DNA from 2 places in the Marinobacter sp. W-8 genome. Region 1 is predicted to be linked to the other one. Evidence: riboswitches for the same ligand, from Rfam matches in the RefSeq annotation. Region 1 holds a riboswitch; the other holds the start of a gene.
What was found. Region 1 has a riboswitch for thiamine pyrophosphate ahead of thiB (thiamine ABC transporter substrate binding subunit). Riboswitches for the same ligand answer to the same signal wherever they lie in the genome.
Positions count from the first base shown of each region.

Region 2: linked by a shared signal. The riboswitch ahead of thiC (phosphomethylpyrimidine synthase ThiC) and the one ahead of thiB (thiamine ABC transporter substrate binding subunit) in region 1 are both predicted to bind thiamine pyrophosphate.

Region 1 is NZ_CP172297.1:2,004,269-2,018,739, forward strand. Features, by position in the region: gene ACF8YQ_RS09330 (MacB family efflux pump subunit) at 1-1,584, opposite strand, end outside; gene ACF8YQ_RS09335 (efflux RND transporter periplasmic adaptor subunit) at 1,581-2,735, opposite strand; gene ACF8YQ_RS09340 (LysE/ArgO family amino acid transporter) at 2,861-3,466, opposite strand; gene ACF8YQ_RS09345 (LysR family transcriptional regulator ArgP) at 3,556-4,428, shown strand; gene ACF8YQ_RS09350 (cold-shock protein) at 4,675-4,881, shown strand; gene ACF8YQ_RS09355 (DUF3581 family protein) at 5,076-5,822, shown strand; gene ACF8YQ_RS09360 (putative RNA methyltransferase) at 5,804-6,655, opposite strand; gene ACF8YQ_RS09365 (putative bifunctional diguanylate cyclase/phosphodiesterase) at 6,806-8,533, shown strand; tRNA gene ACF8YQ_RS09370 (tRNA-Cys) at 8,772-8,845, opposite strand; tRNA gene ACF8YQ_RS09375 (tRNA-Gly) at 8,903-8,978, opposite strand; gene ACF8YQ_RS09380 (murein L,D-transpeptidase catalytic domain family protein) at 9,107-9,850, opposite strand; TPP riboswitch at 10,010-10,101, shown strand; gene thiB (thiamine ABC transporter substrate binding subunit) at 10,150-11,154, shown strand; gene thiP (thiamine/thiamine pyrophosphate ABC transporter permease) at 11,159-12,826, shown strand; gene ACF8YQ_RS09395 (ATP-binding cassette domain-containing protein) at 12,819-13,433, shown strand; gene ACF8YQ_RS09400 (MlaE family ABC transporter permease) at 13,512-14,471, shown strand, end outside.
Region 2 is NZ_CP172297.1:639,666-654,136, forward strand. Features, by position in the region: gene ACF8YQ_RS02940 (mannose-1-phosphate guanylyltransferase/mannose-6-phosphate isomerase) at 1-1,022, opposite strand, end outside; gene ACF8YQ_RS02945 (YrbL family protein) at 1,102-1,806, opposite strand; gene ACF8YQ_RS02950 (glycosyltransferase) at 1,799-2,800, opposite strand; gene ACF8YQ_RS02955 (glycosyltransferase family 4 protein) at 2,797-3,915, opposite strand; gene ACF8YQ_RS02960 (mitochondrial fission ELM1 family protein) at 3,912-4,880, opposite strand; gene lpxL (LpxL/LpxP family Kdo(2)-lipid IV(A) lauroyl/palmitoleoyl acyltransferase) at 4,884-5,846, opposite strand; gene waaA (lipid IV(A) 3-deoxy-D-manno-octulosonic acid transferase) at 5,949-7,202, shown strand; gene ACF8YQ_RS02975 (TolC family outer membrane protein) at 7,246-8,607, opposite strand; TPP riboswitch at 8,794-8,907, shown strand; gene thiC (phosphomethylpyrimidine synthase ThiC) at 8,991-10,868, shown strand; gene ACF8YQ_RS02985 (NUDIX domain-containing protein) at 10,983-11,603, shown strand; gene ACF8YQ_RS02990 (DUF1249 domain-containing protein) at 11,600-12,085, shown strand; gene cpdA (3',5'-cyclic-AMP phosphodiesterase) at 12,296-13,102, shown strand; gene metE (5-methyltetrahydropteroyltriglutamate--homocysteine S-methyltransferase) at 13,145-14,471, opposite strand, start outside.

The DNA of each region.
Region 1 (14,471 bases):
TGCTGCAATAGAGCCCAGCAGCCAGGTGAGCGTATTCTGGGTTTCCGAAACGGTTTCAATCAATGAAGCCATGTTGCGGATAGTAAAGTCCTCAATGCCATGGCGGGACATCAGAGTGTCGTGGATGAGGGCTTCGATCTCATCCATACGATCGATATCCGCCACAGCCACGGTGATGTTGCGCAGGTGTGTTTGCCCGAAGATGCGCAGGCTGCCCGTGGTGTAGGGAACAAACACCACATCGTCCTGGTCCTGCCCCATGGGAGAGGCGCCTTTTTCATCCATCACACCAATCACCTGAAACAGCACGTTGTTAACCATCAAGTGTTTGCCGAGAGGGCTTTCGTCGGGAAACAGGGCGTTGGCGGTGGTTTTGCCAAGTACCGCCACGGCTGCGTAGCTGGCTTCATCCTCGGCGCTGAAGAAGGTACCTTCAACCACAGGCCACTGGCGGGCCACCGGGAAGCGGAAGGAGGTAGCATTGATCTCGGCCGAGTGATCCCGGTTGGAATATCGCAGCGTCTGTCCGCCAGTCAGCTCAGGTATTGCTGCAAGAACACCCCTTATCTCATTGATTGCTTTAAAGTCAGATGGTACCAGTGTGGTCACGCTCCAGCGCCCACCCCGCTGATCGGGACCACCCGGGCGCACCAGCAGCAGATCACTGCCCATGGTGCTGATTCGGTCGACGACATCCTTTCGGGCCCCCTCCCCGATCGCCAGCATGGTGATCACTGAGGCCACCCCGATCACGATGCCAAGCAGAGTCAGCGTCGTCCGAAACAGGTTGCTGTGCAGGGAACGCACCGCGCTTTTCAGGGCTTCGTGCCAGTCGCCAAGGCGGGAACGACGACGGGCATTCTGGTCGGTTGGCTGAATCGTGACTGAAGGCACTTCTGCGCCGGTGTCCTCAACAATCTCGCCATCGGCAATGCGAATCTGCCGACGAGCCACAGTTGCCACATCGGGGTCGTGGGTGATCAGGATAATGGTGTGGCCCTGCTCAGAAAGATCGGTTAACAGCCGGATCACCTCCTGGCTGCTCTTGCTGTCCAGAGCACCAGTCGGTTCGTCTGCGAAGATCAACTGGCCGCCGTTCATCAAGGCCCGGGCAATAGACACTCGCTGTTGCTGACCACCCGATAGCTGTGCCGGCCTGTGCGACAGACGCTCGCCCAGCCCGAGCCCGGTGAGCAACCGTTCCGCCCTTGCGTGCCGTTCGGCCGGTGCCATTCCGGCGTAAATGGCGGGGATCTCCACATTCTCACGAGCTGTCATCCCGGCCAGCAGGTTATAGCTCTGGAACACAAAACCGAAGGCATCGCGCCGAAGCCGTGCCAGTTCGTCCCGGTCCAGGGCAGACACGTCCCTGCCATTGAATCGGTACTGGCCAGCGCTGGGCTGATCCAGACAGCCAAGGATGTTCATCAGGGTAGACTTGCCGGAGCCCGATGGCCCCATGATGGCCACAAACTCACCGGGCCAGATTTTCAGATCAATGCCCTTGAGCACAGGAACCGCCAGTTCGCCCTCTCCAAAGGATCGGGTAATGCCCTGAAGCTCAATCAACGGTCGCGGGCTCATCTCAGCATACCCCGAAAGGCAGCCTTGCCCTCACCCTGAGCGGCCCGTGGATCCCGGTTTGCGAGAACCACCTGATCACCCTCATTCAATCCCGACCGAACCTCCACGTATACCCGGTTGCTGATGCCGGTTTCGATGTCCCGAATCTGTGGCTGCCCCTTTGCATCCAGGACCTTGACCTGGTTTCTCGCCACCGCACTGACTGGCACCCGCAATACGTCCAGCGCTTCATCCTGAATAAAGAACACCTGGGCGGTCATCTGGGGCAGCAACCGTCCCTCCTGGTTATCCACCGTAAACAGGGCGTTGTAGAGCACCACGTTGTTGGTTACTTCGGGAGTTGGCTCAATGTACTGCAACTCTCCGTAGAGCTTATGCTCGGCATCGCCGAGTGTGGTGAAGTAAACCCGCATGCCCGGTTGCAGCTTGCCAACGTCGGCCTCGGACACCTGGGCCCGCACCCGCATGGTGCTCAGATTGGCAATGCGCATAAGCAACGGCGCGGTCTGGCTCGCGTTCAGGGTTTGTCCCTGGCGGGCCTCAATAGAGACCACGGTCCCGTCCATGGGCGCATAGATTCGCGCATAACCCAGATTGGCTTCTTCAGCCCTCAGGGTGGAGGAGGTCTGTTCTATCTGTGCCTCAAGCATGGCCAACTGCGCCCGGGCAGACGCTAACGATGCTTCGGCAGTCTGCAGGGATTCCCGTGTGGTCGCATCTTCACGCCACAGGTTCTGCTGGCGCTGGAACTGGATCTCGGCGAGGCGCAGCTGGGCCTTGCGATCGGCTAGCTGGGCCTGCTGGTTCTTCAACTGGGCGCGGGTGGCATCCACTTTCGCCACATACACGGTAGGGTCGATTTCCGCCAGCAGATCGCCGGTGCTAACGGGTTGGCCCACTCGTACGTGAATCAGCTCCAGCTGGCCGGAAACCTGTGCACCTACATCCACATAATTACTCGGCTCAAGCACGCCGGTGGCCGAAACCAGGTTCTGGATGTCGCCTCGGTTCACCGCCACGGTATTCAAAGCCGGTTCATCGCCGTTAGCATTGCGGGCGTACCAAACGACAGCGAAGGCTATCGCGCACAGCACACACAGAAATCCAACCCACTTCAGCCAGCGATGCCCGGCACGGGTAGCAGAGGCCATTCAGATATCTCCAAGAGTTCAAATCAGACCGAACCATAGAGAACTGATACGAGAAAAAGAAGCCGGGGATCAGGGTTTTGCGAAACCTTTACACGAACGATCTCAGGCGCAAAGAGGATATAGGGTTACAGCCCTCCTGTAGCGAGCTGAATAGCAATCGCAGCCATCATCAGGCCGATAACACCGTCAATCACACGCCACGCCGCAGGCCTGGCCAACCAGGACGCCAGCCGGGAACCGGCCCAGGCCAGCGCGCCGAACCAAAGCACCGACGCGCTGCTGGCACCCGCCACAAACGTGGCCGGATCCGATTGCTGGGCACCCACGGCCGGAATCAGCAGTAACGTGTCCAGATAAACCTGGGGGTTCAGCAAGGTGACCGCCAAGGTTGTCAGGATTACGCCTTTGACGGTGCTGCGCCGAGCTTCCCCTGCCGCCAGTGACGCCCTCCCCTTCAGAACCCGATAGAACGCCTGTCCTGCCAGCAAACCGAGAAACCCAACGCCCAGCCATCTGAGCACGTCCAGCGCCTCGGGCATGGCCATCAGTGCCGCACTCACACCAAACATGCCCAGAGTGAACAGCAGGATATCCGAGGTCATACACAAACCGGCCGACCACCAATGGTGTTCACGACGAATGGCCTGACTGAGAACGTAGGCATTCTGGGCACCAATAGCCACGATAATTCCACCACACACCACCAGGCCTGTCAGATAACTTTCAAACACCGCTGCACTCCTTATGATTAATGGCGCAAGCCTACCCCGTTACCGCTATACTTGAAATTCATCCTGTTAATGCCTGATAAGTTTTGCTTATGCTTGATTACAAGTTGCTCGAAGCTCTTGCTGCCGTGGTCGACGCCGGCGGTTTTGACAAAGCCGGCGACATGCTGGGTATCAGCCAGTCCGCCATTTCTCAGCGAATTCGTACACTTGAAGTCAGGCTTGGCCAACCTGTGCTGGTGCGAAGCCAGACCCCAAGAGCAACGCCCGCCGGCCAGAGATTGCTTAATCATGTTCATCAGGTGCGCCTGCTGGAACGCGACCTGACCAGTTCCATTCCCTCCCTGGCCGAACCAGCCACTCGATTTCGCGTCGCGCTCAATGCGGACAGCCTCGCAACCTGGTGGGCCTCTGCCGTCGGCGACTTCTGTACCGAAGAAGGAATACTTCTGGACATGGTGGTAGAAGACCAGGACGTAGGACTGCGGCGCATGCGCGAGGGCGACGTAGCCGCCTGCCTTTGCAGCAGCCCTCAGCCGGTTGCCGGCGCCCGGTGCATACCGCTGGGAGTGATGACGTATCTGCCATTGGCCACACCGGAGTATACCCGCCGCTATTTTCCAGACGGGCTGAACAACAGGAGCCTGCAATCCGCGCCCGCCATCGTGTTTGGCCCCAACGATCAACTCCAGCATCGGTTTCTGGCCCAGGTTGGCTATCAGGGAAAGTTTCCGCACCACCTGTGCCCGTCATCCGAAGGCTTCGTAAAGCTCGCGCTGGCCGGCATGGGCTATGGAATGATTCCGGAAATTCAGGCCCGGGAGCATATCCAGGCAAATCGACTGGTTAGTATCGCCCCGGGCAGTGGCCTGGAAGTACCGCTTTACTGGCACTTCTGGCGGCACGGTGGGGAGTTGATGTCTCGGTTAACGCGCAAACTGCAGGATTCGAGCGAGTTGGTTTGAGCGGTTTCCGGTGATCAGGGTATCTGCCTAGAAAAAATAGCTATGCAAACCATCCAGACAGGAGTAAAGTGGCCGTCGTTGGAAAGATTTAGCAAAGCATTCATCAATAAGACGCATCCCTGTTGTTATAAGTAGTGTTCGTCCTGTTTTTGATCACGCCAGTTTTTATGTTTCCGCACACCGCTGACCTGCCCTCACAACGAGACCAGGCAGCACATTAAATGATTGAATTCAGGATAGTAAAATATGTCTACTGTTACCGGTACTGTTAAGTTCTTCAACGAATCCAAAGGCTTCGGCTTTATCACTCGTGAAGGCGGCCCGGACGTTTTCGTTCACTACAGCGCCATTCAGGGCGGCGGCTTCAAGACTCTGGCAGAAGGCCAGCAGGTTGAATTCACCGTGACTCAGGGCCAGAAAGGTCCTCAGGCGGAAAACGTAGTTGGTCTGTAATTAACAGCCCAGTACGATCAAAAAGGCAGCTTCGGCTGCCTTTTTTTGTTGCCTGAATTTCCGTGTTAGTCCGTATTCATCCTTATTAGTACCATGGTCGGGCTCACCTTGAGCCACGCTAAGGCCTATAATGCCTGCTCGGGTGAATTCACTCCCCAGGCCCTCGAGGCTCAGCAAACCAGAAAAGGCCCACCATGTTTTCTGACCAGTTCTATTCCGTCCAGGACGGACGTATTGTGATTTCCGCACCCCAGGCCAGCTACTTTGCCAAAGAGATCGCCGGGGACTTCAATCCGATCCACGATCCGGACGCCCGTCGTTTTTGCGTGCCCGGCGACCTGCTGTTCACCATTGTGGTGTCCCGTTTCGGGCTCTCAGAAAATATGACCTTCAAGTTCCGTAACCTGCTTGGTGCCGAGGTTCCGCTTGAGTTCCGCGAAAGCGAAAATGGCGAAGCCATCAACGTTGTCGACGAAGCCGGTAAGGTCTACCTGGAAGTTACCCGTAAAGGCGCGGTAACCCGGGATGAAAAAGTGATTGAAGAGTTCAGTCGGTGCTATGTTGCGGCGTCCGGGAAAAACTTTCCGCACACGCTCAAGCCCTTGATGGAATCACACGGGGTAATGTTCAATCCCGACCGGCCAATGGTGATGTATGAGAGCATGAGCCTGGCTCTCACACAGCTGGAGAATCCTCACCCAGACCTCGAATTGAACAACGCGGACCTGGAAGTTGCGGGTAAACGCGGCAACGTAACGCTTGAATACAACCTGCAGTCTTCCGGCAAAACCGTTGGCGAGGTTGCCAAGCGGCTGGTACTGGGCGGCCTTCGGGAGTACTGCCCTGAGGCCATGGCCGGCATCATCGAGGAATTTTACCGGCTCAAGGCAAGAGGCACCCGCTGGGGAATGGAGAGCGCTGATCAGCCAGCCGGATTGTAACGCTCCAACGTTTGCAGGCAGACATCCACGGTTACCGATAACGTTTTCAGCGCCGCAGCCCGGGCCCTGCCTTCCGCACTCGCCCGGTAGAGGTGTGGGGTCATTGCCAATAAATCGGCAATGGGCTCGGCGCCGTCAAGGTGCACTGTAAAGCGTATGTCCTGGGTGCCGATTCGCCGAAAACCTTCTGGTACCGGAGCCACTTTACGGGAGTCTGCGCGAACTTCCGGGTAGACAATCTCCCGCAATTCCCTCAGATGATCCTGGCCGGCGTCTACCTGTACCAGTCGCCCGCCTGGCCTTAAAACCCGCGCAAACTCCGGATACACCGGAAACCCGAAGAGGCAAAGCACACGGTCGACTGAAGCTGGTAACACCGGCAGATTGGCATTGCTGCCAACCACCCAGCATGCGCGCTTTTCCCTGCGCGCAGCCGCCAGCACCGCCCACTTGGAAATGTCCAATCCGAGCAACGATAGTGAGATTTCACCCTCCGGGGACGCTAGCTGACGCAAATAATAGCCCTCACCACAGCCGGCATCCAGGCAACTGAGTTCGCTGCCCGTGGCAGCGTCGTTCAGGATTGCCGCCGACACGGCATCCGCAATCGGGCGATAGTATCCCGCCTCAAGAAAGCGCTGGCGCGCGGCCACCATGGCTTTGCTGTCACCGGGTTCTTTCGAGCGCTTTTTCTGAACTGGCAGCAAATTTACGTAGCCCTGGCGGGCAATATCGAAGCTATGGCCCTGTGGGCAGCGCCAGACTTTGTCTTCCCGCTGCAGCGGATTGCCGTCGAGCGGACAGGCGAGGGATTCAAAGGGAGTGGTGTTCACTGAGCGTCCAAACGTTGGAAATGCCGGCGTATTCTAACAAGGAATATCCCATCAGGCTCGCAAACGGAGGAATGGCTTCCTATTCTTGTTGTGAACGACTGGAAAGCGCATAGATGCGTTCTCACCCAACCGGGAGGAGTCTCGTCCGTCATGGATAAGAAGAAGGACAGATCGTCGTCATCGTCACAATCGGAGCAAAGTGAACAAAAGTTCCATGAGTTGATTGAGAGCCTTCCGATGGTTGCCGTTCAGGGCTACGACCGGAATCGGAGGGTCATCTACTGGAATGAAGCCAGCACAAGACTATACGGGTACTCCAGAAATGAGGCTCAGGGAAAACGGCTGGAGGACCTGATTATTCCGGAAGCCATGCGCGAAGCCGTCATTGAGGCCCACACCAACTGGCTCGATCACAACATCAGCATTCCCGCAGAAGAACTGGCACTGAAACACAAGGATGGCCACCTGGTTCCCGTTTACTCCAGTCATGTCATGATCAAACAGGATACCGGCGAGTGCGAAATGTTCTGTATCGACATCAGCCTGGAAGAACAAACGCAAGCCAAGGCAGAACTGGTTCGCCGCGCCAGCTTTGATGATCTTACCGGGTTACCCAACCGACGCCTGATGGAATCTGAGCTTGAAAGCCGGCTGGTCGAAGCAGATCGCTGCAATCGCGAAGTTGCAGTGATCTTCATGGACCTGGACAACTTCAAATTGATTAACGATACCCTCGGCCACTATCAGGGCGACTCCCTCCTCAAATCGGTTGCCGACACCTTAAAGCAGGAATTGCGACACAGCGATCTGCTCTGCCGTTTCGGAGGAGACGAGTTCGTTCTGTTACTGTTCGATTTCCATGGCCCTGAAGGCATTCATGAATTACTTCAACGGCTGGTCAAGGCACTCGAAAGCAAGGTGCAGCTTCACGGTGATTGCCATCAAGTATCGGCAAGCTTTGGCGTCAGCCTGTACCCACACAATGGCGGCACCGCAACGGAACTTATGGGCAACGCAGACGCGGCCATGTACCGGGCAAAGGAGATCGGAAAGAATACGGTCTGCTTCTACACCTCTGATATCAACGACCGGCTCGTCAAATATCAACAGATTACCGCCCTGCTCCGACAAGCCCTGACGAATGGCGGATTGGAACTTTACTACCAGCCACAGATAGATCTGAGAACTGGCGGGACCACCTCCTGCGAGGCGCTGTTGCGGTGTTTCGACAAGGCATCAAACCTTGTCTCCCCGGCGACATTTATCCCGGTCGCTGAAAAATCCGGACTTATAAACCGTATCGGTGACTGGGTCATCGATGCCGCATGCAAACAGCTCAAAGCCTGGCAGGGAACTGAGCTCGCGGGCTTGCGTATTGACGTCAATCTGTCCGGTCGCCAACTGACCAATCCACACCTGGCTGACCAAATCCTGGAAACCATTAAACGTTATGGTTTGAAGCATGAGCAACTCGGGGTAGAACTTACGGAGAACGAGGTGTTTGGCAGCGAAGAGGGCCAAACCAGGCAACTGGAGCGCCTGAAGGCTGCCGGGCTCCATATATCCATTGATGACTTCGGTACTGGTTACTCTTCCCTGGTTTATCTTCGGAAGCTCCCGGTATGCAGCATAAAGATCGATCGAAGTTTCCTGCACTACGCCATGCAAAATGAAAGCGACATGGCAATCATGAAAGCCATGGTTACGGTCGGCCAGAGCCTTGGGTTGAGCATTCTTGTGGAAGGTGTAGAAACCGAGCAGCAGGCAAAGCTGATACGGGATCTCGGTTGCGATTTCGCGCAGGGCTTTCTTTACGCCAAACCGATGCCGGCGAGAGCGGCTGAGGCATTTATGAAGCCCCTGGCTTCGCGCAGTTAATGAGCAACAAACTTAGCCTGGCGTCCTTGAGGTCAGCCCCTTTGAAGGGATAGGTCTAACACCACCGGAGTATTCTCAGGCATATAACGTTCGTTGCAGGTACTGGCATTAATGAGACGGGTTTCGCCCTGCAGGTACTCACCATAGCCCTCATGAATATGCCCGAAGACATGAGCCTTCAGTATCAGCCGAGGACTACTGCCCAAGATCACAAGACTTTGATATAAGGGGGTAAAAATGGAGGCGCGGGTCGGAATCGAACCGGCGTACACGGAGTTGCAGTCCGCTGCATAACCACTCTGCCACCGCGCCGGGGAAGCCTGGATTCTGGCTTTTGCTCTCAGGAGGCATTGAGAGACTTGGAGAAATTGGAGCGGGAAACGAGATTCGAACTCGCGACCCCAACCTTGGCAAGGTTGTGCTCTACCAACTGAGCTATTCCCGCTCTAATGTTTCAGAAGCATTGCCTCGTCAACGGCTGCGTATTCTACGGATTCCGCCTTCGCCGTCAACACCTTTTTTTCAACTTTCTGTTTTTACTGACAATCTGAACAAAGTTTAGCCAGCAATAACTCAGGATCGATCCCCGGCCTGCGCTGTTACGTTACGCGCACCCGCCAACTGCCCGGCGGAATCGCAGTTCAGATAACTGGATGCCTGGAGCCACTCCTGGTCGGGATAGTACTTGAATACCAGCTGCCCGCCCTTGAGCTCGTCTACCACGGTTTTGATGATCTGGTTGTCTACCGCCGGGCAGCCATGACTGCGGCCGATTCTGCCGTACTTTGTGACCCAGCTGTCCTGAACATAGTCGGCACCATGGATGACAATTGCCCGCTGGCGAGCCAGGTCATTGAAGCCCGGCTCCAGTCCGTCCAGTCGCAACGAATAGCCGTGGGCCCCCCGATACGATTCGGCAGCCTTGAACAGGCCTATGCTGGACTGGTGACTGCCCTCGATATTGGAGAACGCGCTTGCCTCAGCATTGCCCGAGTTTTTACCGTGGGCCACCAGATCACGAAGGATCAACTCGCCTTCGTTCAGATCGAACAACCACAGCCTTTCTTTGGAGGACGGCAAAGAGAAGTCGATCACCGCCAGCCGCTCTGGCAAGGCCGTGCCATTGCTGATGGCACAACGGGTCGCTTTCAATGCGGCTTCGAGAACCTGTGGGCTCAGCTTGGGTGCCGCGGAGGCCAGGCGACCAAACATATCATCATTAGCGGATTGGGCGTGGCCTGCGGCCGACAAGCCAAGTGTAAAAAACACGCCTGCAAACAGGGCAGAAATCTTTCTTAGTTTGTGATGCTTGGGCATCAACCTTACCTCTCAACTCGAAGCTGTTTAATCCGTAGAACAAAAAATGCCCCATTCTACCAATAAAAAATGAGACACCCGTCATCGCCGTACAAAAAATAAACAAGCGGTAATCAAACATACGAATTCCGGGGCGTAGCTCCGGCGTGATAACATTGCAGTAACTCAACGGGGTGCCTGGAAGGGCTGAGACCATACCCGCGGAACCTGACCCGGTTAATACCGGCGTAGGGATTGAGTCACCACCTTTGGTGGTGTTCGCGGCATGGCCCCCCCGCTACTGAACAAGGTGCCGCTGTATGTTTTCACGCTTGATTCCCACACTTCTCGCCGTATCGCTGCCTGCGATGGCCGCTGCCGAAGAACCGGCCGTCCTGAATGTGTATACCCATCCATCCTTTGCCGCCGAGTGGGGCCCGGGGCCCGCTGTTAAAGAGGCGTTTGAAGAACAATGCGGCTGTTCCCTGAATTACACCGTGCTGGACAGCGGCGGAGACATTCTGCAAAGGCTCCGGCTGGAAGGAAGCTCCACACCGGCAGATGTGGTTCTCGGGCTGGATACCGGCACCATGGAGACCGCGCGTCAAACCGGCCTGCTGGGCCGCCACGGTCAATCACTGGAACGCCTGGCACTGCCCGTCAACTGGGACGACGACACCTTTGTGCCCTACGACTGGGGATATTTTGCTTTTGTCTACGATACCGAGCAGCTGCAAGAGCCGCCCTCAAGCCTCGAGGAACTGGTGAACGCGCCAGACGATCTCAAGATCATTATTCAGGATCCGCGCACCAGTACGCCGGGGCTCGGCCTGTTGCTCTGGATGCATACCGTCTATGGCGATCAGGCGCCAGCAAAGTGGCAGCAGCTCAGCAACAAGATTCTCGCCACCACCCAGAGCTGGAGTGACGGTTATTTCTCGCTATTCATGAATGGCGAAGCGCCCATGATCCTCTCGTACAGCACCTCGCCTGCCTATCACATGGCCATCGACAAAACTGACCGGTATCAGGCCGCCCGTTTCAATGAAGGGCATTACCTGCAGGTGGAAGTCGCGGCCCTGGTGGAAAGCTCCGACAACAAGACCCTGGCCAGAGAGTTTCTGGACTTCATGCTGACGGCGGACTTCCAGCGTCATATTCCACTGAAGAACGTGATGTATCCAGCGATTGGTCTTGGCGATGAATTGCCAAGCGTTTTCGACAAGCTGATCACACCACCCGAGGCCCTGTATATGGACCCGGCCAAGGTTGCCTCCATTCGTCGACAGTTGGTGAACGATTGGCTCAACGCACTGACCAACTGATGTAATGCCAGTACACACGAAAGCCGCCCCCTTCAGCCATCCAGGCTGGCAACTCTGGCCCGGCCTGTTACTCGGCACCGGGCTGTTGCTGCTGGTGGCACTCGGCCTGGGGAGCATACTGCAGGAGGCCGGCGAGCTGGACATGGGGAGTACGCTGGCAAGCTCCTATTTCCAGAGTGTGGTCCGCTTCACCCTCTGGCAGGCCTTTTTATCCGTCGTGTTGAGCCTGGCCCTGGCGCTCCCGGTGGCGACTGCCCTGGCCCGATACACAGGCTTTCCCGGACGCACTCTGATTCTGCGGCTGATGGAGCTGAGTCTGGTACTGCCCACCATCGTGGCAGTCTCCGGCATCATAGCGGTGTTCGGTCGGCAGGGCTGGTTCACCGGCCTACTTAACACCTGGCTTCCTGGAAATGGATGGAATCTTTATGGGCTGAATGGCATCCTGCTCGCCCACGTGTTCTTCAATGCACCACTGGCGGCCCGAATTCTTCTACAGGCCCTGGACTCCATACCCGCGCCGCGAATGCGGACCGCCTCTCAGCTTGGGCTCGGCGGCTGGTGGCTGTGGCGTGCGGTACACTGGCCCGCCATCAAACCGGTACTGCCCGGCGTGGCGGCACTGGTGTTCACGCTCTGCTTCACCAGTTTTGCCATCATCATGACGCTGGGCGGAGGGCCAGGAACAACCACCCTGGAAGTCGCCATCTATCAAGCACTGCGTTTCGAGTTTGATTTCGCCCGTGCCGCTTTGTTTGCCATTCTGCAGCTGTTGATCTGTGGCAGCCTCTGGTGGCTGGTTTTCCGGAAGCGTCTGGACACCGCTGTACTGCCAAACCGCCGGTTATCACGCCCGGTCCCTCTGTTTGCACGGCCCTGGCAAGGGTTTTCTGCGGGTCTGCTGTTGCTGATTTTCACAGCCTTTCTGGTCGCGCCACTACTGGCCATTATCCTGCGCGGTTTACCGGCGTTATGGCCAACGGCGGATACGCCTTCGATTTACCAGCAGCTATTGTCGGCCACCGCCCGCAGCCTTTTAATCGCTATTCCAGCCGGGCTCGGCTCAGTGGTCGTTGCATTGCTAACTCTGGCAGCCGCCAACCGGGCAGGTCAGCGCTGGCTGGCCATAGTGCCGGCTGTCACCGGCTATCTCCCCTTGATCGTTCCGCCTCTGGTACTGGGAACCGGGCTTTTTATTCTGTTAAGGCCGCAATTGGGGAATACCATGCAGGGCTGGTTTCTGGTGGCACTGATCAACGGGCTGATGGCCGTGCCGTTTGTGCTACAGATACTGCGCGGACCTCTCGCAAGCCTGGACTCCGGATCACTCAAACAGGCAGACCAGCTCGGTATCCTGGGTTGGTATCGATGGCGATGGCTGTATTGGCCGAATCTGCGCCGTCCAGTTGCTCTGGCCCTGGCGTATGGTGTGGCGTTATCTCTGGGTGACTTCGGTGTTATCGCCCTGTTTGGCAGCCCAGGCAAACCTACTCTCCCGGTTTTGCTTTACCAGCAACTGGGTAGTTACCGATTAGCGGAAGCCGCGGGTACCGGGCTCTGGCTGTTGGGGCTACTGATACTGATTTTTGTGTCGCTCTCCCGTGTTCCCGGCGTTAAGTCCAGAACAACTTCCGGCGCAAGCCAACCACTGCCGGAGCCTGAACATGCTTGAGATCAAAGATCTGGCCTTCGAGTATGGCCCTGACGGCCATCTCTGGCGATTCGATTTTTCCGTGCCTGCTGGTGAATGTCTGGCCATCCAGGGCCCGAGCGGTTCCGGCAAATCAACCCTGCTCAGTCTGGTTGCCGGTTTTCTCCCGCCAGCCAGCGGCCGGATTCTCTGGATGGACAGGCCCATTCAGTTGTTAAAGCCCTGGCAACGCCCGGTCACGAGCGTGTTCCAGGAACACAACCTGTTCGAACACCTGGATATCTTCACCAATATAGGCCTTGGCATTCACCCCGGCCTCAAGCTGGATGAATCTCAACGCCATGCCATTGAAACCGGGCTGGAACGCACCGGGTTAGCAGGTTTCGGCCCAAGAATGCCCGGCGAGCTTTCCGGTGGCCAGCGCCAGCGCGTTGCCCTGCTGCGCGCCATCCTGCGGCGCCAACCATTGCTACTACTGGATGAACCCATGACTGGCCTGGACACCGAGACCCGGAAGATCCTGTACGCCATGCTGCTGGAAGAGAAAGCCCGAGGCATCACCATGCTACTGGCCAGCCACGATGAAGAAGAGCGCAGAATACTGGCAGACAGCCACTGGAATCTTTAAGCTTTCAGAGAACTCAAACAGGGACTCCGTGACTCCGTGGCAAATGAACCCGGCCTATCTCAGCCACTTGGCGCCCACATTCCCGGTAATGCCGAACTCGGTGGTCATACGCTGAAGTTCTCCGGCGACTGGATACTAGCCCACTATTCAGCCCTGGATCGGCAAACAACTGCCCTGAACGCTCGCGCAGCCGGCTGCAACCCGGATTTTTCCGGCTTGGGCCGCCTGGACACCGCCGGCGCCTCGCTGATGGTGAAATTGCTTGGCAGCGACGCTCTGATCAGCGCTCTGGAACGAGCCCAATTGCCGGATGAACAGCGTGCCCTGATACAGGCGGTTGCAGAAGCCATGAACCAGCCGTCGGCGGAGGTCGCAACCGTTAACCCGGTCGTGGCGTTCCTGGCAGAAACAGGAAAAAAGGTTACCTCTCTGGGGCAGCTTATCTGGTTGTTGGCCGGGTTCATTGGCCAGACGCTGGGCACCCTGTTCTACATCCTGCCGCGGCCTAATCGCTGGCGTATGACCCCCTTTGTAGCGGCACTGCATGACACAGGCCTGAATGCCCTGCCCATTGTTGCCTTGCTCACCTTTCTGGTTGGCGCCGTGGTTGCGTTTCTCGGCGCGACGGTTCTTGAGGACTTTGGCGCGACTATTTACACCGTGGATCTGGTGGCGTTCTCGTTCCTTCGGGAGTTCGGCGTACTTCTGGCAGCCATCCTGCTGGCCGGCCGAACCGCCAGTGCATTCACTGCACAGATTGGTGCCATGAAGGTCAATGAAGAACTCGACGCCATTCGCACCCTGGGGCTCAATCCGGTGGAACTGTTGGTGGTTCCCCGGGTATTGGCGATGATGTTCAGCCTTCCCATTCTCACCTTTATCGGCATGATCTCCGGGATGGTTGGCGGGGCCATGGTTTGCGCTCTGGCACTGGACATTCCACCCAGTCAGTTCATTGCCATTGTCGAACGGGACATTGCCCTGAAGCACTTCCTGGTCGGCCTTGGCAAGGCGCCGGTGTTCGCGTTTCTGATTGCC
Region 2 (14,471 bases), 1.4 Mb from region 1:
TCCTGAACCTGATCTTTGTGAGCGACCAGCAGGGCATCTTTTGTTTCGATGATCACCAGGTCCTTCACACCTACGGTGGCTACCAGTCGGCTATCGGCCCGAACCAGGGTGGTCTCGGTATTGTGGGCAATGACATCGCCCGAGAAACAGTTGCCGTTGGCATCCTTGTCGCTCACTTCCCAAAGCGCTGACCAGGAACCAATATCGCTCCAGCCTGCATCCAGTGCGACTACCGCAGCGTTATCCGTTTTTTCCATGACGGCATAATCAATGGAGTCTTCCGGGCACTCAGCAAAGACGCTTTCGTTTACGCGGGTGAAATGCAGATCCTCACTGGCGTCATCCAGCGCAGCCTGGCAAATGGCGAGAATATCCGGGCGGTGTTTCTGAAGTTCCTGAAGGTAAGTGCGAGCGCCAAAAAGAAACATGCCGCTGTTCCACAGGTAATCGCCGGAGCTGAGATACTGTTCCGCAGTCTTCTGGTCTGGTTTCTCGACGAACCGGCTGACTTCGAAGCTGCCGTCTGCCAGTCCGGAACCCTGTTGAATATAGCCGTAACCGGTTTCGGCATGGCCGGGTACAATCCCGAAGGTGACCAGCTTGCCCTGCTCGGCCAGCGGGATTGCCTTTCGAATACCGTTCTGGAATGCGCCCATATCCTTGATCAGATGATCCGCCGCCAGTACCAGCATCAGTGGGTTCTGATTCTCATCGGTTTTTCTGATCAGTTGCAGGGCAGCAAGGGCGATGGCCGGCGCCGTGTTGCGGCCACAGGGCTCCAGGATAATGCGGGCATCGTTGTAGCCGGACTGGCGCATCTGTTCTGCCGCCAGGAACCGGTGATCTTCGTTGCAGATCAGCAGCGGGTCAGCAGATTCCATGCCCTCAAGTCGGGCGACCGTGAGTTGCAGCATGGACAGTCGATCGTCCGTCAGTTTCAGGAACTGTTTCGGATTCAGTTGCCTGGACAGTGGCCAAAGGCGTGAGCCGGTGCCTCCGGCCATGATGACGGGGTGAATCATGTGCACACTCCGGGTTGTGAAAGTTGCGATGGATGCAGATAAAAGTGGTCGATATCTTATCACGCTGCCAGGCACGGTTTTATCTTAAGCGTTGGAAATCTTCCCAGGAATGTCCCTGGCTATCCTGCTCCCAGGCTAATCGCTTTTCGAAACGTCGAATCTTCCTTTCAATATAGCGCTCGCTCCAGCCGGGTGCCGAGGCCAGGGCCTGGGGGATAGCAGGAGCCCCCAGGCCGTCCACCAGAAACAGCTCAGGTTGGCCGGTACGATCGGTTACCACAAGATTGTGTGGCAGTAGATTGCGGGTAAGAATGCGGTTCGCGGTCAGCCAGTTCTCAAACCGCTGAATGGCTTCAAGGAGCTCATGCGTTAGCCCTCCGCCCCGGATCAGGAATTCGAGTGTCGGTGCTATATTGCCGTCCTTGCAGCGAAGCATTTCGCTCTCGTTCGCTGGACCCAGGGTGGTCGCAACACGGCCATAGAACTTTGGTAAGTGACTCCACAGGCTTTCTTCGTTACCTGTTTGAATCAGGCGTCTTATAGCCAGTTGCTGGTGTGCTCTCAGTTCCTGGGTGTTGTCATTGAGCCGGGCTTTTCCCAAAAGCCGTTTCACCACTGACTGTTTTTGATACCTTGCCTGGATACTCCCGGGACGAATTACCTTCAGGCAGCGGTCCGGATTGTCCGGATGTTGAAAGCAAAAACGATTGGCACCTTGCGCAAAGGGCAACAGTGAATCCAGATTGGCTTCCGCCTGATGGTATTGATTATGTGCACTATCCACGGCGTGTAACCTCACGGTACACCTGCAAGGTGTTCGCAACCATAGAATCGACGCTCAGTTCACGGGCAGCAAAATCCCGTACTCCAGCCTGAGACTCCACCAGTTCGGCAATCGGCGTGTTGAGAAGCGAAGATAGCCCGGCGGTGTCACCCGTCGGACAGATGTGCTGTGGTGGGAGCAACTCATTGGCCACGGGCACATCGGTTGAGACTACTGGTTTTCCCGAAAGAAGAGCTTCTGCACAGACATAGGAAAAACCCTCGCGCCGAGAAGAAATTACAATTCCGTCGACGGACTGCATCAGTCCGGGAATATCTTCCTGATAGCCGATGAGCTTGACTCTGCTGGTAAGCTTTAGCCGCTCGATCCTCTCCTGCAGTGCCTCGTGCTCTTTCCCGTCCCCTGCGATCAGCAGGCTGCCTTTTGCGCTCTGGAAGGCATCAATAAGTTGATCGAAGCCCTTTGCGTGAACCAATCGGCCGACAGCCAACCACAAGGGGCGATCGTAAGTCTGGAAGTTGAAGGGCGCTTCCGGGCATCGCTCGATGTTTATTCCGTTATAAACGACAGTTACGTTTCCGCCAATATCACTGGCCAATGCGTGGCTAACGGCAATAATCCTTGAAAACCGATTGGCAGCCGGATATCGGGATTTGAAATTGTGAATGGTCGCGATGAAACGGGTTTTGGGAAACAGGGGCGACAGTAGCTGGATTGTCGCAGCGGACTTACTGCCCTGAGCGTGGATCAGGTCGAATTCCTGAGCCCGAAGCGCCTTTACGATCGCGGCGATCAATGTAGGAGAATAACGGGACCCTTTGGTGTTGACCGGGTACCGGTTTACTCCGGGATCAAGAGATTCGAGGTGTTCCGGTGCCGACATGCAGTAGACAGATACACCCGCTCCCGCCAGTCCGTTGGCAAGATCGGCGAAGTGTTTCTCCATGCCGCCTTTTGCGGACGGAGGCGATAGCATCATCAGCAGAACTTTCACTGGAGCTCCGCCCGTTTGGTCTGAATTGCTGCTTCGTATATTTCGAGTGTGGACTCTGTCTGCGCCCGCAGTAAAAACCGGTCCGGAAGAAATATTTCAGGCTTGGGTTTGTCCAGTAGCCCGAGCACGGCGCTGGCAAACGCGCCAGTGTCGTCCGGTGTCACCAGCCCTTCCCGGAAACAGGCTTGCAGGGTTTCCGCTGCACCGCCGCGGTTGTACGCCACCACCGGTGTACCGGACGCCAGGGCCTCGGTGACTGTGCGGCCGAAGGGCTCTGGCTTGGTGGACATGTGGCACACCACATCGGCCAGCAGGTAGAGGTTGGTCATGTCGTTTCGCTGGCCGAGAAACGTGACTTTATCAGTCAGTTGCAAACGACTGCGTTCCTTTTCCAGCTCCTGCAGAAAGCGCTCCTTACCCGGTTCTGCGCCGCCAACGATGATGCCGTGACAATCCGGGCGTTGACGTACGATACGCGCCATGGCCTCCAGAAAATGCAACTGGCCTTTCCAGCGAGAGATACGGCCCGGCATCATGATGATCTTTTTGCCGGCGAGTTGAGGAAACCTCCCGAGGAGGTGGTTTTGCCATTGTTCGTTGATGGCTCGGTTGCGGAAGGCTTCAATGTCTACGCCACGCTGGACCACCGTCAGCTTGTGTTCCGGCACAGAAAAGTGCTTCAGAACATAGTCTCGTACGCAATTGGACACCGCTATGACCTGGTCCGCTTTTGCCATGATGGCGCTGTAAGGCGTCACTGAATACATGCCGTGGAAGGTCGAAACTACGGCCGGGCGTTCATGTTGTGGCAGCGTTTTCAACGCCAGGTGAACAATCCAGGCCGGCATTCGGGAGCGCACGTGAACGATGTCTGGCTTCAGATCCTTCAGCAGCTTGCGCATGGGCAGTATCTGTCCGAATGAAGCCGGCGTTTTTCGGTGTATCGGCATGTGAATATGCGAGGAGCCCTGGCCGCGGACCTGTTCGGCCATCGGGCCGCCGTTGGAAACCACGAAGGATTCGTGGCCTCGTTTCACCAGTTCGGCAGCGAATTCAACAGTACCTCTTTCCACACCGCCACTGTGCAGCGCCGGTAACGCTTGTAGAACCCTCACCTTGTCCGCTCCCCGTCCTTGTTCTGATACTTGCCCAGGAATATCTGCATTACCCAGCGGCCGGCCCGGTCCGCTTCCCAGAGACGATCGTGTCGTTCGGGCTGTTCGGCCATGATTGATGCGTGGTCGGCCCAGTGCGCCAGCAGTCCTTTCTTTGCGAGTTGCTCGACACCATTGGCTACCCTGCTTCCCGATCGAGGATTAAGATCCAGAAGGCCGGTTGGCACCCCCGACGTAACGGCTTCGCACACCATGGACTGGCTATCCGGTGTTACCCAGACGGCTCTTGATGACGCGAGCTGGTGGTTCAGCCAGCCCTCGTGCGTCTGATTGTGGTCAACGACTGAAATCCTGGGGCCCTGAAGCTCCGAGAGGCTGTCGGACAGGGCTTTTGGTGTGCGCCGGGAGTTGGTGATGGTCCAGCGCCATTCGGGGTAGCGTGCCATCAGGTCGCCCAACTGCGAAAGAATGGCATCATCATGCCAGTCATAGTGCTGCGATGGTCCTCCGATCAGTACCAGAGCTTCGGGCTTGCTGGTGAGCCTGGCCAGGGGCGTGACGGCATTAATTACCCCCTCTGTGATCAGAATGTTGCGAGCAGGCTTAACCTTGTCGTGGGCCGGAATAATGGCGGCATCGACCAAACGGAGGGGGAATCCAGGCTTCATCAGCACGAGCGTTTTTGCCTTGCGATAGCGTCGCAAGGCCAGCAATAACCGGTGGGTTCCTGAACCGGCCCCGATTATAAGTGCAGGGGCGGGCAGGTTTGGCACCGAAGCCGGCGCAATTCCCGTCAGTGCTCGCCACATCGGGGTTGGGTAATCCGTGGCGTTTATCCAATGGAGGTCCGCGCCGGCGAGGACGCGCAATCGATTACCCAAACCGCGTAACTGGTTGCGATGGCCGGCCTTGTTGTCGGTAATCAGCCAGATAACGGGTGCGGTGGCGCCGGAGTCCCTGTTCAAGAGTTACCTCTTCTTCTTCCGTTTTCGGCCATAGAAGCCCGGATCATCCCTGTTCGGTCTGGTTTTGAAGCGGCGGTGCATCCAAAGATACTGGTCGGGCGCCTTGCGGATTTCCTGCTCGATAATGGCGTTGATTCTGGTGGCATCCTCAAGATCATCGCCACTGGGGAAGTTCTCCAGGGCAGGGTGGAAATAGATGTCGTAGCCCGGGCCATCTTCCCGACGGAAATGACTGAAGGGAACCACCTTGCACTTGCTGCGCTCAGCAATCCGGGATGTGGCAGTAATGGTGCCGGTTGGAATCCCGAAGAAGGGCGCGAAAACGATGTCTTTTCGGCCATAGTCCTGATCCGTGGCGTACCAGACGGCCCGGTTGTTTTTCAGGCAGCGAAATAGCCCGCGAAGGTCACGTGCGCCCAGCACCGAACCGTAACGTCGGCCGCGAGCCCGCGTCATCACTGCGTTCATCAGTGGGTTGTTGTGATCCCGCTGCATGACGTCTGCCTCAATATACTCCGTCGCCAGGCTACCACCCAGATCCAGCGTGCTGTAGTGGCCTCCGAGCAACAATACGCCATGCCCCTCTTCGAGCGCTTGCTCGAAGTGTTCGAGACCGTGAACTCTGGTGATCTTTTTGAGTTTTGACGCATCGCGAAACCAGGCAACACCAATCTCCATCAAGCCAATCCCGTTGGCGATAAAGGCATTGCGAACCAGCGCGGCCTGTTGCTGCTGGTTCAGCTCCGGGAAACACAGGCGAATATTCACTTCGGCAATATGGCGCCGGCTTTTCGCCAGCCGCCAGGCCAGCAGGCCAGCAATCTTGCCCAGCCACCATTGCAGGCGCAGCGGCAACTGGGCCACTAGCCACATCGCGGCTATGCCAAGCCAGGTTGGCCACCATCGTGGATGGCGGTAGGCTGAATAGTCTGTGTTTCGTGGTAGTTTGCGGTACTTCTTCTTCAAAATCGTGAATCCTGCATCGACAAACGGTTTTCCGGGGGGCAAGATGCCCGTCCAAAGAAAAATTGGCCCTATGATAACGCACTGTTTTGCCGGGAGTCCTGCGTGTTCCAGTTTATCTATTCCCAGCTGATCCGCCTTGTGCTGCCGTTCATACTGATCCGGCTGTGGTGGCAAGGGCGTAAAGCGCCCGCCCTTCGGCGCGACTGGCAACACCGCCTGGGTTGGGTGCCCGAAATTTCTGGGCCGGTTATCTGGGTACACGCCGTGTCTGTGGGTGAAACCATTGCGGCAGGCCCGTTGGTCAGGCGCCTGCTCGCCAGGAATCTGGGTGCCACTATTCTGATGACGGCGATGACCGATACCGGGTTGGCCCAGGCCCGCAAGATGTTCGGTGACAGGGTAACGTATGCCTACGCCCCATACGATACGCCCGGAGCTATCCGTCGCTTTCTGGATCGCATCAATCCCAGGATTCTGGTTATTCTCGAAACTGAAATCTGGCCCAATATGATCCGCCAATGCCGCCGGAGGAGAGTTCCGGTTTTCCTGATAAATGCGCGCTTGTCCGAGCGTTCTGCCCGTGGTTACGAACGGGTCAAAGGGCTGGCCGCGCCGATCATGAAAAGCATTACCTGGGTGGCGGCGCAGGCCGACCGGGATGCTGACCGGTTTCGGCGCATTGGCGTTGCCGCCTCCCACGTTGAGGTTACTGGCAGTGTGAAGTTTGATGTCGATATACCGGATGATGTGCGTGCGGCTTCCCGTGCCTTGCGTGAGGAGCTTGGGGCTCGCCCGGTCTGGATTGCCGGCAGCACGCATTCCGGAGAAGACCAGCAGTTGCTTGACGCTCATCAGGGAATACTTCAGCAACATCCTGAGGCTTTGCTGATTATTGTGCCCAGGCATCCGGATCGCTTTGACTCTGTCGCCGAGCTGGCGGAGAAAGAGGGGTTTTCTGTTGCCCGTCGTTCAACCGGTGATGACCCTGCCGAAGCTCAGGTTTATCTGGGTGACACCATGGGCGAACTGATGATGCTGTACGGTGCCAGTGATATCGCCTTTGTTGGAGGTTCGTTGATCGAGCGTGGTGGGCATAATCCACTGGAGCCGGCAGCCTGGGGAATACCGGTTTTTTCAGGTCCTCATGTTTTCAATTTTGAAACCATATACGAGCACCTGCTGACAGATGGTGCTGTCCAGGTAATAGACGGGGCGGACGCCCTGGCCATGGCGCTCAGTAAGCTGATGACTGATAAAGAGGAATGCCGGGCCTACGGAGTGCGTGCATTAAGCGTCGTTCAGAAAAACCGGGGTGCCTTGGATAAGGTTGTCGAGGGGATTATTGAACGTTTGTAGCCCCGGGTATCGCTGGTGATACCCGGGGTTCGCCTTTTGGGGATTACTGGGCCGGATTGTCCAGTGTACGGTCTTCCTCTGCCATCGCTTCTATGCCGCGGGCACCTTCACTCAGCCAGTTGTTCAGATCCACCAGATCCTGAGGGCTCAGGGTTCCGGCCGCCTGTTTCAGTTGCAGAGTGTTGATCACGTAATCATACCGCGCATTGGCGTAGTCCCGCAGGGCGACGTAGTAAGCCCGCTCTGCATCCAGCACTTCCACGATGTTGCGGGTACCAACGTCATAACCGGCCCGGGTGGCATCCAGGGCGCTACGACGAGAGATGATGGTCTGCTCCAGTGCCGATGCCGTTTCCACGTTGTTGTTCACGGTGAGGAACAGGCTGCGGGTGTTTACCTGTACATCGCGACGGACGGTGTTCAGATCCTGCTCTGCAGCGGTGACCAGAGAGCGTTGTTGGCGCACGCCGGCCTGGGTGCCGCCGCCCATATAGAGAGGCACGTTGAGCTCCAGGCCAATAACCCCCTGGGTTCCTTCCTGCTGAGGGTTTCGGGCGCCGTCCAGCTCGGACTCGCCATAGGATGCCACCAGGTCCAGTGTTGGCAAATGGCCGGATTTGGCAACTTTAAGATTGGCCTCGCTGGCGTTCAGTTGTGATAAAGCCGCTTGAATGGACCAGTTCTGGTCCAGGGCTGTTGTTTCCCAGGCATTCGGGTTCATGGGCTCAGGTCGACCGAGCGGGAAATTCTCGCGCAGGTTTTCCAGGTCATCGGCGTATTCGCCGGTCAGTCGCGCCAGCTGCTCCCGGGCGACATTCAGCTGGTTGTCGGCTGCGATGCGCTGGCTTTTGCTGTCGTCATAGCTGGCGCGGGCTTCGTACACCTCGGTGATGGCGATCAGGCCGACGTCGAAGCGTTCCTGCGCCTGTTCATACTGGCGCTGGATTGCTGCTTCAGTCGCGCGAGCTGTTGCAACGGTATCCTGAGCGCGCAGGACATTAAAATAGGCGGTTGCAACATCCAGAATCAGTTGTTGCTGGGCCAGGTTGTACTGGGCCTGGGCGGCTTCGGTCTGGAACTGGCTGGCGTCGTAGCGGAACCAGTTGTCGGCGCGGAAAACCGGTTGCGACAATTGCACGCCATAGTTGAATGACTTGTAGCTGTCTCCCGGGCCGTTTTCAGCGTCGAAATCCGTGTGGTTGGCTTCGGCAAACGCACCAACCTGCGGCAATAAGGTACTCTTGCTCACATCGCTGGCGGCTTGCTGGGCCTGAAACTGTGCCAGCGCAGAGGCGATGCCGGAGTCATATGACAGTGCCTGCTCATAAGCCTCCACAAGATCCAGAGAGAAAGCGGGCTGGGCTGCCAGCAGGGTGATCAAACCTGGAAGTAAACGTTTCTTCATTATTGCTCCTGAAAACTATCTCCGGGCATCCGTGATCTGGACACAGGTATCGGCAGGTCAACGTGTAGAGCGCGGGTTTATCCCGATAGTGACCCAAAGGTATTGGTGGCCCATTATGGACAATAATCGTTCCCGTCTCTACACTTGAAAAGCTCACTCATTTTGTGAGCAAAACAGAATATTTATCGCGTCTTGACGGGGTGCTGATTCGCCTGAAGCAGGTGATCGGCTGAGATTGCAACGCAGAACCCGCGACCTGATCCGGATAATACCGGCGTAGGGATTAAGACCGTACGAACCATGCCGGAAGTAGGTTTCGAATTACCTTCGGCATAACTCCGTCATACGCGACCCGACCACCTGAGCAAACACGGGAGCAGACGATGACGGACATCCCATCCTACCTGAGCGATTCCGCACAAGTAGACTCCGCAGCAATCAAACCATTACCAAGCTCACGAAAAATATACGTGCAGGGTAGCCGAGCCGATCTGCGCGTGCCTATGCGGGAAATTACTGTGGGCGACACGCCCACTGAAATGGGCGGCGAAAAGAATCCGCCAGTGGTGGTGTACGACACCTCCGGGCCCTATTCAGACCCGGAAGCCAGCATTGATCTGCGCAAGGGGCTGCCGCCGGTGCGCGCTGCATGGATTGCCGAACGCGGCGATGTCGAACAACTGGAAGGGTATACCTCTGAGTTTACCCGCCGGCGTATGAAAGATCCGACTCTGGATCCGCTCCGGTTTATGGACGAGCGCAAACCCCTGCGTGCCAAACCCGGCAACAATGTGTCCCAGATGCATTACGCCCGGCAGGGCATTGTCACGCCGGAAATGGAGTACATTGCCATCCGGGAGAATATGAAGCTGCAGGCAGCCCGTGAGAATGGGTTGCTGGCGGATCAGCACCCTGGCCAGTCCTTCGGTGCCAACCTGCCGAAAGAAATTACCCCGGAGTTCGTCCGCGACGAAGTGGCCCGTGGCCGCGCCATTATCCCCGCCAATATCAACCACCCGGAAATTGAACCGATGATCATCGGCCGTAACTTCCTGGTGAAGATCAACGGCAACATCGGCAACTCGGCAGTGACCTCCTCCATTGAAGAGGAAGTGGAAAAGCTTACCTGGGGCATTCGCTGGGGAGCGGATACCATCATGGATCTGTCCACCGGCAAGAACATTCACGAAACCCGGGAATGGATCATTCGCAACTCCCCGGTTCCCATCGGCACCGTGCCCATCTACCAGGCCCTGGAAAAAGTCGGCGGCGTGGCCGAAGATCTGACCTGGGAAATCTTCCGCGACACCTTGATTGAACAGGCGGAGCAGGGCGTGGATTACTTCACCATCCATGCCGGCGTACGCCTGCACCACGTGCCACTGACCGCCAAACGCACCACCGGCATCGTGTCCCGAGGTGGCTCCATCATGGCCAAGTGGTGCCTGGCTCACCACAAGGAAAGTTTCCTGTACGAGCACTTTGAAGACATCTGCGAAATCATGAAGGCCTATGATGTCTCCTTCAGTCTTGGTGATGGCTTGCGCCCGGGCTCTATTGCCGATGCCAATGATGCTGCCCAGTTTGGTGAACTGGAAACCCTCGGAGAACTCACCAAAATTGCCTGGAAGCACGACGTCCAGTGCATGATCGAAGGCCCCGGCCATGTGCCGATGCAGTTGATCAAGGAGAACATGGACAAACAGCTGGAATGCTGTGACGAAGCGCCGTTCTATACGCTCGGACCGCTGATCACCGATATTGCCCCGGGCTATGACCACATCACCTCCGGCATCGGGGCGGCCATGATCGGTTGGTACGGTTGTGCCATGCTTTGTTATGTCACGCCCAAGGAACACCTTGGATTGCCCAACAAGGACGACGTGAAAACCGGCATTATCACCTACAAGATCGCCGCGCATGCTGCAGATCTCGCAAAGGGTCACCCGGGTGCCCAGATCCGCGACAATGCGTTGTCCAAAGCACGATTCGAGTTCCGCTGGGAAGACCAGTTCAACCTGGGGCTGGACCCGGATACGGCCCGCGCCTACCACGACGAAACCCTGCCCAAGGAATCGGCCAAAGTGGCGCATTTCTGCTCCATGTGTGGCCCCAAGTTCTGCTCCATGAAAATCTCCCAGGAGGTCCGGGATTACGCGGCAGAGCACGGTATCGATGAGGTGTCGGCGATTGATGCCGGTATGCAGGCGAAATCACGGGAGTTCGTGGAATCGGGCAGCAAGATCTACGACAAGATCTGACCCGCATTCACTTGGTTCCGTGATGGCGTGAATCCGAGCCTGGCGGGGTGTTAACTTGCACCCCGCCGTGGCTCCGGCTATCGTTCAAGGCCGAATGCGCAACCGGGTGAAGTAATGCCAAAACCATTCCAGTTCAACGCCAGCGACGTCAAAGTCGAAAAACGTGAAACCGTGTTCCAGGGCTTCTTCCGAATGGACAAACTCTGGCTGACGCATCCGCGCTTCGATGGTCGCGACATGCCCGTCTTTACCCGGGAACTGTTTATCCGGGGTGATGCCACCTGCGTGCTGCCATACGATCCGGCGCGCGACGAGGTTGTACTTCTGGAGCAGTTTCGTTTGGGGGCGCTCCACCGTAACCAGTCCCCCTGGTTGCTGGAACTTGTTGCTGGCATGAATGAGGATGGTGAGAGTCCGGAAGAGGTGGCCCAGCGAGAAGGTCAGGAAGAGGCTGGGCTGAGTTTCAGTCGCCTGGACAAAATCTGCGATTACCTGGTTTCCCCCGGCGGTACCACGGAAATGATCCACCTGTATTGCGGTCAGATCAGCACCGCCGAGGCTGGTGGTGTTTTCGGTATGGAACATGAGCACGAGGACATTCTCAGCCACGTGGTGTCAGCGGAAGAATGCTTTGCCATGATTGCTGATGGCCGCATCAATAACGCCGCCGCGATTATTGCCATCCAGTGGCTGCAATTGAACCGGGAGCGTTTGCGGCGGGAGTGGCAAGCATGACGGAGTGGGTAAAGCGGCCCAGGCAATATGTGCCGGACCTGCGCCAGTTGGGGGCGCTCTGCGACGGCAACTATCAGCGCCTGCGCAAGCTGCGCCAGCTTGAGGTGGATGGCAAACCCGTATGTGAGTTCGAACTGCACCGGGAGAACCAGTACCTGGGCCGGGTGCGAATTGAAGTGCTGCAAACGGCCAGATTCACAGAAACCCTGCTGCTGGAGCAAGTCCACAACAGCGGCCGATGGCTGAACAACCCGCGGATGACTGTGCGCGTATACCACGATGCCCTCATGGCCGAAGTAATCAGCTGCTACCGGCAACGACAGATTGCGCCCGTGAATGACTATCCGAACCGGTTTATGCATCACCCGGATGAAAAGGTTCAGGTGAACGGCTTCCTGGCCGATTGGCTGGACTACTGCCTGCGTTTCGGCCACCTGCCGATGGAGCATGCAGCCTGGTCTGCGGGCGAAGGCATCGATTGAAAACCCTCATCTCTGAACGGTTTCTCAGTTCGCCGAAAGTCTATAAAGCCGGTTGTCGGACCTGTGGCAGAGTTGTCAAATACTGCAAAATATAGCGTGCCGCTGGTCAGAATGTGATCCACCTTCCATTCGTGAACAATCAATCTGAACTAAGCCATCGTACACTTGTCTGGATTATCAACTGCTTGCAGAAAACAGAACAGGCCTGGCATGACCAAACCCACAACGGCGCGCCCACTCAATGTGTTGCAGCTTACCGATCCGCACCTGATGGCGTCTGCGGATGGCGCCTTGCTGGGAGTCAACACCCGTGACAGCCTGGCGGCGGTGATTGACGAAGTGCTTCGTAATCACGGCCAGCCCGACCTGATTCTTGCCACCGGAGATCTCACCCAGGATGCATCGCCGGAGGCGTATCGCTATTTCGCTGAACAACTGAAGGCGTTTGATTGCCCCTCGCTCTGGATTGCTGGCAATCATGACGATTCCGCGCTCTTGTCTTCCATTGCGGCGGAGTCCGGCTCTGATCAGAAACAATGGATCCAGGGCGGCTGGCAGTTTGTCATGCTCGATTCCTCGGTACACAGCAAGGTGTTTGGAGAGCTTTCGGCCGATGAGCTGAGTTTTCTCGATAGGGCTTTGTCCGAGCAACCAGAGCTGCCTGCTATGGTTTGCCTGCATCACCACCCGGTGGATATCGGCTCAGACTGGATGGAAAAAATCGGGCTCAAAAACCGGGACGCCTTCTGGCAAGTGATTGACCGGCATCCGCAGGTTCGGGTAGTGCTGTGGGGCCATATCCATCAAGAGCTTGAGCAGCAGCGCAATGGTGCTTGCCTGCTAGCCACCCCTTCTACTTGCATCCAGTTCGCCACAGGATCCAGTGACTTTGCCGTGGAACCTTTGGCCCCCGGCTATCGCTGGCTGGAGCTTGATCCCTCGGGCAGCTTCAAGACGGTAGTCCGCCGGGCAGACAGTTTCGAGTTTGATCTGGATGAGGAAAGCTCCGGGTACTGATTAAGGCTTGCCTCAGGCTGTTCTGTCTGAGTCAAGCCCCGCTTAATCCGGGCAGCGCTGCAACCCGGCAGGTGAATTCAGCTCAGTACACCTGCCGTTTTGAATCCTCAGAACTGAGCTGCGCAGTTCCCGCGCTGCCGCTACCATGGTTTCCAGTGCCGGCGTCACTTCTTCCCATTTCCGCGTTTTCAGGCCGCAGTCCGGGTTAATCCACAGCCGTTCTGCGGGGATACGTTCAGCCGCCAGAGTCATCAGGTTGATGATATGTTCCTTGTCTGGAATGTTGGGCGAATGGATGTCGTATACGCCCGGACCAATGTCGTTGGGGTATTCAAAGCTCCGGAACGCATCCAGCAGTTCCATGTCTGACCGAGAGGTCTCGATGGTGATGACATCGGCATCCATACGGGCAATGGCTTCGATGATGTCGTTGAATTCCGAGTAGCACATATGGGTATGGATCTGGGTGCTGTCATCTACGCCGTTGGCGGCGATGCGGAAGCTGTTGATTGCCCACTCCAGATACGTTGCCCAGTCCGACTTTCTCAGCGGCAGACCTTCGCGCAGAGCGGCTTCGTCGATCTGGATGATGTTCACGCCGGCTTGTTCCAGATCCTGAACCTCCTCGCGAATTGCCAGGGCCAGTTGCAGGCAGGAATCCTTGCGAGGCTGATCATCCCGCACGAAAGACCAGTTCAGAATCGTCACCGGGCCGGTCAGCATCCCTTTCACTGGTTTGTCCGTCAGCGACTGGGCATAGCGGATCCATTCCACGGTCATGGCCTGGGGTCGGCGGATATCGCCAAACAGAATCGGAGGTTTCACGCAGCGCGAACCGTAAGACTGAACCCAGCCGAAGCGCGTGAAGGCATAGCCGTCCAGTTGCTCGCCAAAGTATTCCACCATGTCATTACGTTCGGGTTCGCCGTGTACCAGGACATCCAGTCCGAGCTTTTCCTGCTCTTCCACGCAACGAACGATTTCTGCTCGCATTTGTTCGATGTAAGCCTGTTCGCTCAGCTCGCCCTTACGGAATTGCAGTCGCGCCTGTCGAATCTCGCGGGTTTGCGGGAAAGATCCGATGGTCGTGGTCGGGAAGGCGGGCAGGTTTAGTCTCTCCCGCTGGCGGACGATCCGCTGAGGGTAGGGACTCTGGCGATTGCCAAGCTCAGACGTGGCGGCGGCAACGGCCTTTCGAACCTCCAGATTGGTCACGCGATGGGAGCTGCGGCGGCTATCGATGGCCAATTGATTGTCTGCCAGCTCGGCGCGCACGCTGCTGCGGCCCTCGTTCAGTGCTCTGGCGAGAATCTTCAGTTCGTCGAGTTTCTGAACCGCAAACGCCAGCCAGTTGCGGATGTCGCTATCA